3 regions of the Pseudoalteromonas distincta genome follow, and region 2 is predicted to be linked to each of the others. Evidence: predicted binding sites of a transcription regulator. Region 2 holds the regulator's gene; each other region holds the start of a gene.
The links. The regulator sigma-54, encoded in region 2, starts transcription at its own class of promoters, with help from an activator protein. The targets are predictions, from matches to a motif close to GTTGGCACGNNNNTNGNNT.

Region 1: a site for sigma-54 is predicted at 1,418-1,436, ahead of glnA (glutamate--ammonia ligase). Genes of this name have one in related genera too.
Region 3: a site for sigma-54 is predicted at 1,433-1,451, ahead of FFU37_RS12550 (DUF1328 domain-containing protein). Genes of this name have one in related genera too.

What each region holds. Positions count from the first base shown of each region.
Region 1 is NZ_CP040558.1:3,624,386-3,627,578, forward strand. Features, by position in the region: gene glnA (glutamate--ammonia ligase) at 1-1,362, opposite strand, end outside; gene typA (translational GTPase TypA) at 1,870-3,193, shown strand, end outside.
Region 2 is NZ_CP040558.1:342,674-345,866, reverse strand. Features, by position in the region: gene lptA (lipopolysaccharide transport periplasmic protein LptA) at 1-69, shown strand, start outside; gene lptB (LPS export ABC transporter ATP-binding protein) at 66-791, shown strand; gene FFU37_RS01475 (RNA polymerase factor sigma-54) at 861-2,360, shown strand; gene hpf (ribosome hibernation promoting factor) at 2,387-2,674, shown strand; gene ptsN (PTS IIA-like nitrogen regulatory protein PtsN) at 2,679-3,131, shown strand; gene rapZ (RNase adapter RapZ) at 3,150-3,193, shown strand, end outside.
Region 3 is NZ_CP040558.1:2,815,587-2,818,779, reverse strand. Features, by position in the region: gene FFU37_RS12570 (aspartate kinase) at 1-34, shown strand, start outside; gene csrA (carbon storage regulator CsrA) at 126-317, shown strand; gene FFU37_RS12560 (YcxB family protein) at 368-835, opposite strand; gene FFU37_RS12555 (hypothetical protein) at 970-1,161, opposite strand; gene FFU37_RS12550 (DUF1328 domain-containing protein) at 1,220-1,393, opposite strand; gene FFU37_RS12545 (OadG family protein) at 1,913-2,158, shown strand; gene oadA (sodium-extruding oxaloacetate decarboxylase subunit alpha) at 2,170-3,193, shown strand, end outside.

The DNA.
Region 1 (3,193 bases), 450 kb from region 2:
GTTAAGCTTTTCAACTTCTTTAGATTTAAGTTCGATGTAAGCATCGATTAAGTCATCAGTGAATACACCACCTTGAGTTAAGAATTCACGGTCTGCGCTAAGTGCAGATAGTGCTTCGTCAAGTGATGCTGCAACAGTTGGGATTTCTGCTGCTTCTTCAGCTGGTAAGTCGTATAAATCTTTATCCATAGCATCGCCAGGGTGGATCTTGTTTTTGATACCATCAAGGCCAGCCATAAGCATTGCTGAGAAAGCAAGGTATGGGTTAGCTGTTGGATCTGGGAAGCGTACTTCAATACGACGACCTTTTTCAGATGGAACCACTGGGATACGGATTGATGCAGAACGGTTACGTGCAGAGTATGCAAGCATAACTGGTGCTTCAAAACCTGGTACTAAACGTTTATACGAGTTAGTAGAGGCATTTGCAAAAGCATTGATTGCTTTAGCATGCTTAATGATGCCGCCAATGTAGTAAAGTGCATCTTCAGAAAGACCGCCGTACTTATCACCAGCAAAAAGGTTTACACCATCTTTAGCAAGTGACTGGTGACAATGCATACCAGAACCGTTATCACCAACAACTGGCTTAGGCATAAACGTTGCTGTTTTACCGTATAAGTGAGCCATGTTATGGATAACATATTTCATTTCTTGGATTTCATCCGCTTTTAATACCATTGTATTAAAGCGAGTAGCAATCTCGTTTTGACCTGCTGTTGCAACTTCGTGGTGATGTGCTTCTACTACTTGGCCCATTTCTTCTAGAACTAGACACGTAGCTGAACGCCAATCTTGGAAGTCATCAACAGGAGCAACTGGGAAGTAACCGCCTTTAATACCTGGACGGTGACCTGTGTTGCCATCTGCATATTCTTTATCTGAGTTCCAAGCAGCTTGCTTAGAATCAATTTTGTACATAGAACCAGACATATCTGATTTGTATTTAACGTCGTCAAATACGAAAAACTCTGGCTCAGGGCCAAATAAAACTGTATCTGCAATACCTGTAGAGCGCATGTAATCTTCAGCACGCTTAGCAACAGAACGCGGGTCGCGCTCATAACCTTGAAGCGTTGAAGGCTCTACTACGTCACAACGTACGATTAATGTTGATTCTTCAGTGAAAGGGTCTAGTTTGATTGATTCAGCAACTGGCATTAATACCATGTCTGATTCGTTTATGCCTTTCCAGCCTGCAATTGAAGAACCGTCAAACATTTTACCGTCTTCAAAAAAGTCTTCATCAACTTGGTGATGAGGAATAGATACATGTTGTTCTTTACCCTTAGTGTCAGTAAAGCGTAAATCAATGAACTTAACGTCATTTTCTTTAATAAAATCTAAAACCGATTGTGACATGTGTCCTCCAACTATTGGGTTTTGTTATTGCTGCATAATTGCTTTGGGATTTACTAAGCTGATTTTGTGCCATTTTTATAACTAGCTGTTTATAAATTAAAAAAATATCGTTGCATCAAAATGGAATGTACAAACGCACTATGTTGGTGCGTAAATTTTCCTTTTTGGTGCAAAATTTACAGGGCACAATTTGCTGCTAATTTAATCGCTCGGAAATAGCATAACCTAAATGCAAAAGAGTACCAAAAAGATCAGCAAAATAGCCAAAAAGGCTGTTTTTCAAAAAAAATTTGAAATTTAATTCATATAATTGTCATATATAAAACAGATACTTAGTAAAAGTATTGAGAAAGTTTTGAAATTTATATTGGATAAACTTTCATCCATGTCATTAATGAGGGATAATATGCGCCCTTTTAAATCCTATGCTGGGACATCTCGCGAAAGCGTGGATGAGTGCGTAGATCTTGCAGGATCAATGAGAATTTAATTTCTCTGAGTAAATATATGAGCATCGAACAGTTAAGAAATATAGCGATTATCGCGCACGTTGACCATGGTAAAACAACACTGGTTGACAAACTACTTGAGCAATCAGGTACATTAGAAACACGCGGCGGTAACGAAGAGCGCGTGATGGACTCAAACGACATTGAGAAAGAACGTGGTATTACCATTTTGGCTAAAAACACAGCCATTTCTTGGAATGACTACCATATCAATATCGTAGATACCCCGGGACACGCCGATTTCGGTGGTGAAGTTGAACGCGTACTTTCGATGGCTGACTCAGTATTATTACTTGTTGATGCTCAAGAAGGTCCAATGCCGCAAACGCGTTTCGTTACGCAAAAAGCATTCGCGCAAGGCTTAAAGCCAATCGTCGTTATCAATAAAATTGATAAGCCAGGCGCTCGTCCAGATTGGGTTATGGATCAAATCTTTGATTTATTCGACAACCTTGGCGCGACTGACGAACAGTTAGACTTTAAAGTAATCTACGCTTCAGCAATCAACGGTTGGGCAACACTAGATTTAGACGAACCATCAGACAACATGGAACCTATGTTCAAGATGATCGTTGAAGAAGTATCACCACCGGATGCAGATCCTGAAGGTGACTTCCAAATGCAAATTTCTCAACTAGATTACAACTCTTATGTTGGTGTAGTTGGTATTGGTCGTATTAAACGTGGTTCTGTTGCTCCTAACCAACAAGTTACTATTATCAGTGCTGATGGCACTACACGTAATGGTAAAATTGGTGCAGTACAAAGTTACTTAGGTCTTGAGCGTATCGAAACTGATAGAGCTTACGCTGGTAACATCGTAACTGTAACAGGTATTGGTGAGCTTAAGATTTCTGACACAGTTTGTTTCCCAGGAAACGTTGAAGCATTACCACCACTAAGTGTTGATGAGCCAACTGTAACAATGACATTCTCTGTAAATAACTCACCTTTCTGTGGTAAAGAAGGTAAGTTTGTAACGTCACGTAATATCCGTGAGCGTTTAGACAAAGAATTAGTACACAACGTAGCACTTCGCGTTGAAGATACTGCTAGCCCAGATAGCTTCCGTGTTTCTGGTCGTGGTGAATTACACCTAGGTATCTTAATCGAAAACATGCGTCGTGAAGGTTACGAGCTTTCAGTTTCTCGTCCAGAAGTTATCTTACGTACTGTAGATGGCGTTCTAGAAGAACCGTTTGAAACAGTGACTATTGACTGTCAAGAAGAGCATCAAGGTTCTGTTATGGAACAAGTTGGCCTACGTAAAGGTGAACTTACTAACATGACTCCAGATGGCAAAGGCCGTATGCGTTTAGACT
Region 2 (3,193 bases):
CGCGTTCACACAATTTTAGTACCGATCGAAACTAAAAAAAGTAAAAAAGGCGATAAAGGTCAACCATGAGCACATTAAAAGCAGAACTATTGGCAAAAAGCTATAAAGGTCGTGAAGTTGTAAAAAACGTCGGCCTTGAAGTACAAGCTGGCAGTATAGTTGGCTTACTTGGCCCTAACGGTGCTGGTAAAACAACGACTTTTTATATGATTGTAGGGCTTGTTCCTAGCGACAAAGGTAAAATATCTATTGATGATAACGATATTACTCTTTTACCTATGCATAGTCGTGCTAGATTAGGCATAGGCTACTTACCACAAGAGTCATCGATTTTTAGAAAGCTGACTGTTTATCAAAACTTAATGGCCATTTTAGAAACGCGCAAAGAACTAAATAAACAAGCCAGAGAAGACACACTCAATAACTTATTAGATGAATTTAGCATACAACACATTCGTGATAGCCAAGGTATGGCATTATCGGGTGGAGAACGTCGTCGTGTAGAAATAGCACGAGCACTGGCAGCAGATCCTAAATTTATATTACTGGATGAACCGTTTGCCGGTGTTGACCCTATTTCGGTATTAGATATAAAGAAAATAATAGAACATCTTAAAAATCGTGGGATTGGTGTCTTAATTACCGACCATAACGTAAGAGAGACCCTTGATGTTTGTGAAAAAGCCTACATTGTTTCTCATGGGGAGCTGATTGCATCAGGTACTCCAGAACACGTATTAAATGATAAAACAGTACGCGATGTTTACTTAGGCGAGCAATTTAGGCTGTAACATTTACGCCATGTCTTTAAGCATCTGCTAGTATTAATTATAACAACATAAAAGGATTGTTAGAGATACATGAGGCAATCACTACAGCTGCGCATGGGCCAGCAACTTACAATGACTCCACAGTTGCAACAAGCTATTCGTTTGTTGCAACTCAGTACATTGGATCTCCAGCAAGAAATACAAGAAGCTCTCGACAGTAATCCACTATTAGAGGTTGAAGAGGCAGACTATTCTGAAGACGCTGCTGGTAAAAACGAGCAAAAAGCTGATACCGATGACATAACTGTTAGCGCATCTGCTGATGATGCTCCGAGCGAATACGAACAAGATACTGGTGAAGCACTTGCAAAAGACACGCTAAGTGACGACATGGCTATGGATGTTAGTTGGGATGAGTACATGAGTGCCGCTCCTGCAGCCTCATCAGGTCCAATGCCTGAAGATGAATCTATATACCAAGGCGCCTCTACTGAAACGCTCCATGAGTATTTAATGTGGCAATTACAACTAACGCCATTTAGCCCTACCGATGAAGCCATCGCTATTGCGATTGTAGAAGCTGTCGATGATTCAGGTATTTTAACTCTCAGTTGCGAAGAAATTTTAGAAAGCTTTAATCAAGAAAACGAAGATGATAACGAAGTTGAACTTGATGAAATTGAAGCGGTATTAAAACGCATCCAACTGTTTGATCCTGTTGGTATTGCTGCACGTAGTTTACAAGAGTGTTTGTGTATTCAGCTTAATCAATTTGATAAAGAAACACCTTACATTAATGAAACGAAAATGATTTTAACCGAGCATATTGATCTATTAGCAGCTCGCGACTATCGTACATTAATGAAAAAAACTAAGCTCAAAGAAGAAGAGCTTAAAGAAGTAATGACACTAATACATACTCTCAACCCAAAACCTGCAGATACTATTGTAAGGGAAGAATCTGAGTATGTTATTCCTGATGTGTCAGTTAAAAAAATTAAAGGCCGCTGGGTTGTTGAATTAAACCCAGATAGCATGCCTAAAATTCGTGTTAATAGCCAATACGCGGCAATGTCTCGCACTGTAAAATCAAGTGGCGACAGCCAGTTTATTCGCTCACATTTACAAGAAGCTAAATGGTTTATTAAAAGCTTAGAAAGTAGAAACGACACGCTATTAAAAGTTACTAATTGTATTGTTAAGCAACAACAAGGCTTTTTTGAACATGGCCCTGAAGCCATGAAACCAATGGTTTTAAATGATGTCGCTGAAATGGTAGAAATGCACGAATCGACAATTTCACGCGTAACTACTCAAAAGTACATGCATACACCCCGTGGTATATTTGAGCTTAAATACTTTTTCTCAAGCCATGTAAGTACTGAAAACGGTGGTGAATGTTCATCTACAGCAATACGTGCGCTTATCCGAAAATTAATCGCAGCAGAAAACTCAGCAAAACCATTGAGTGATAGCAAAATAGCGGATATATTGGCTGAGCAAGGAATTAAAGTAGCAAGACGTACAATCGCAAAATACCGCGAATCTCTTGCTATTCCACCGTCAAATCAGCGTAAAAGTCTGATTTAAGACGCTAAACTAAGAGGGTAATGCTTATGCAACTAAACTTAACTGGTCGTCACGTAGAATTAACCGATTCACTAAGAGACTATATTAATACTAAATTTGCGAAGCTTGAAAGACACTCTGATCATATAAATAATGTTCATGTCATTCTCGATGTAGAAAAATTAAATCAAAAAGCAGAAGCCACAATACACGTAAGCGGTGCTGAGCTATTTGCCTCTACAGAACATCAAGATATGTATGCCGCTATTGACTCGTTGATCGACAAGCTCGATCGCCAAGTAATCAAACACAAAGAGAAGCTTGCTCGACACTAATATGATGAAATTAAGTTCACTTATATGCCAGGACTGCAGCAAAGCTGCGGTCCTTTTTAATAGCAAAAAAAGAATTTTAGAGTTCATTAGCGAACTTGCTCACGACAAACTTCCGTATTTACCGCAACAAGATATTCTTAATGCTTTAATGAGCAGAGAGAAATTAGGTAGTACAGGTATAGGGCGTGGCATTGCTATTCCTCATGGAAGAATGAGCGGTGCAGAAGAGCCTTTGGCTTTAGTGCTCGTTAGCGAAACTCCAATAAACTTTGATGCAATCGATAATCGCCCTGTTGATATTTTTGTCGCACTCATCGTACCAGATGGCGATAACCAACAGCACTTAAAGACTCTAGCAACCATTGCTGATAAACTAAACAACAAAGATTTTTGTAAACAGTTACGCAGTGCAAAATCTGATACTGAGCTTTACCAAGTTATTGTCGATCAATCATAGTTTTATAAAGGGTGTTAAATGGAGTTAATTATCATAAGCGGCCGTTCTGGTTCTGGAAAGTC
Region 3 (3,193 bases), 1.3 Mb from region 2:
ATTACACAAGGCATTTTTAACAGAAAATGGATAGATTGCGAGTTTTTACTTACTTTTCAGTCTAATTTTCATTAGTATGTTTAAGCGGAATCTTATAATTTTTATTGGAACATGGGAGCAAGAGAATGCTAATACTAACTCGTAGAGTAGGTGAAACCCTAATGATCGGTGACGAAGTAACAGTTACTGTTCTAGGTGTTAAAGGAAATCAAGTTCGAATCGGTGTTAATGCACCAAAAGACGTATCAGTGCATCGTGAAGAGATTTACATGCGCATACAAGCTGAAAAGTCGAACCCTAATCCGGGCAATGCTTAATCAACACGTATACGTAGTTGAGTAATTAACTCAACTAGACTAAAAGCCACTCACTGAGTGGCTTTTTTGTTTATAAAAGCGAGTGTTTCAGGATTAAGTATTTGTTTTGATATGTACTGCATACCGCTTTTGTTTTTAATAATAATACCTTGTTGGGTGTCTATTACTTCGCTTATATTTTGCCATTCTAATTGATAGCTTTTGTAATGATTAGCAGATTTAATACCTTCTTCATCAAAGGTAAGTGTTACCTCAGAGCCTGATGCTCTGCTGAGCATTTGTCTGGTTACCCACCATGGTCTGCGATAGTAAAATGCGACGCACTCGAGTACCGCTAACATGATCATAAACGATCCTAAGTAATGATCGTCTAAAACATAAATGCCAAATAAACCAAGCGCAACTAACAACACAAGTAAAAAGTATTTAGGTTTTGCACGCTTACTATAAGGGAGTGACTCATCAAAACACTCGTAAAAGTAGGGTTTATCTAATGTGTAGGTGGTTGTGAATGCCATTTTGCCTTGCTTTAAATATCGTTTTTTTTATTTTAACAAGCTAACTGCTAAATGAGCAGCTTTATAGTCAGTGATTTTATTACTGGCACAAAAAAACGGCTCGAAAGCCGTTTTTTTTAGCGGTACAAGAAGAATTAACAGTTAGTTTCTTCAGCGTTCACGCCTTCTTTAACATTTTCACATGCATCTTCAACAGAGTTTTGCACGTCAGTTACTGCTTCGTCGATACGTTCGCCAGCATCTTCTGCATGGTTGTCTTCACAACCCATCATGAAAAAACCTGCAAATACTGCGATTAGTGCTGCTTTTAAAGTTGTAGAGTTCATAGTGTAATTCCTTGTAAGTATTAATTAAATTTTAGTGTTTGTTAGTTGAATGCTTTATCTACCTGGGTGATTTACCACGTAGGGCACCTGAAACTAATGAAATCACTAAAAGTACTAAAAAGATAAAAAATATAATTTTTGCTATACCAGCTGCGGCACCTGCGATGCCACCAAAACCTAACACTGCAGCGATTAAAGCAATAACTAAAAATGTAATTGTCCAGCGTAACATTGTTTTCTCCTTGGTTATCAAATTTGCTCATAATAACTAATGCCAGTTATATGCCAAAACTTATTTGTTATAAATATCAATTGGTTATGGTTTTTTGCTATTACTCTAGTTATTAGTTGGTTAGTAACTTTTACGCTTTGTTATGTAAGTTATTCACACTGTTGCAAATAACTGCTAAATGTTCACTAAACAAACTTATTTTGGTAAGACCAATTAACAATTGGTGTGTGGCTTTGCATTTAATATTAAGAATTAGTGTTTATTTTTACTTAGCTTGATAGTTAATTAACAACTTCCATATAACTATTAGCTATAGTCGTTATTTCTTGTATGTATTGTAGAGCGCGTGATTGCTGAGTTATAGCATGTAAATTAATTGAGTGTTATGTTGTTTATTGTTTAATTGGTTTTACCAATTTACAAGATGTAGACAAAGCGATTAGTTTTGTTATTATCCAGTGAATAAATATTTAATTAAATCGATTTTTTATTTTCGATATGGGTTTCAAGGGGAGAAAAATGGATATAGGTGCTCTACTCACAACGGCTGGTAACTTAATGCTTACTGGCATGGTTGGGGTGTTTGTATTTCTGTCGATATTAATTGGTGCAGTAACGCTTATGTCTAATTTGGTGACGCGCTTTAGCGAACCTGACGTGGCGACACCAGTTAAATCACCATCTTTTAAATCTCAAGGTGTGCCTAATGAGCACATCGCTGCTATTAGTGCTGCCATTGCTCAGTACAAATCAAATAATAAATAAGGGGCACACACATGGCTAAATTAAAATTAACAGAATTGGTATTACGCGATGCTCACCAATCATTATTAGCAACGCGTATGCGCCTAGACGATATGCTACCGATTGCTAGCAAATTAGACGATGCGGGTTATTGGTCTATTGAATCGTGGGGCGGTGCTACATTTGACTCGTGTATTCGTTATTTAGGCGAAGATCCTTGGGAACGTATTCGTGCTCTTAAAAAAGCGATGCCTAATACTAAACAGCAAATGCTATTACGCGGTCAAAACTTATTAGGTTACCGCCATTACGCTGATGACGTAGTTGAAAAGTTTGTAGAACGCGCACATAAAAATGGCGTTGATGTATTTCGTATATTTGATGCAATGAACGATGTTCGCAATCTAGAAACAGCTATTAAAGCGGCTGTAAAAGTGGGCGCTCACGCTCAAGGTACTATTTCGTACACAGTTAGCCCAGTTCATACACTTGATATGTGGTTAACTCTTGCAAAACAGCTTGAAGATATGGGTTGTCACTCAATTTGTATTAAAGATATGGCGGGTTTATTAAAGCCGTACGATGCTGAAAAACTAATTAAAGCACTTAAAGAAACTGTATCTATTCCAATTGCTATGCAGTGCCACGCTACAACAGGTTTAAGTACTGCTACTTACCAAAAAGCAATTGATGCTGGCATTGATATGCTCGATACCGCTATTTCATCAATGAGTATGACTTATGGACATTCTGCAACTGAAACTATTGTATCGATAGTTGAAGGGACTGAGCGTGATACTGGGCTTGATTTAAACCACCTAGAAGAAATTGCTGCTTACTTTAGAGATGTACGTAAAAAATATGCGGCATTTGAAGGTAGCTTAAAAGGGGTTGACGGGCGTATTTTATTAGCTCAAGTACCTGGTGGCATGCTTACAAACATGGAAAACCAACTTAAAGAGCAAGGCGCAGCCGATAAGCTTAATGAGGTTTTACTTGAGATCCCACGTGTACGTGAAGATCTTGGCTTTTTACCTTTAGTAACACCAACGTCGC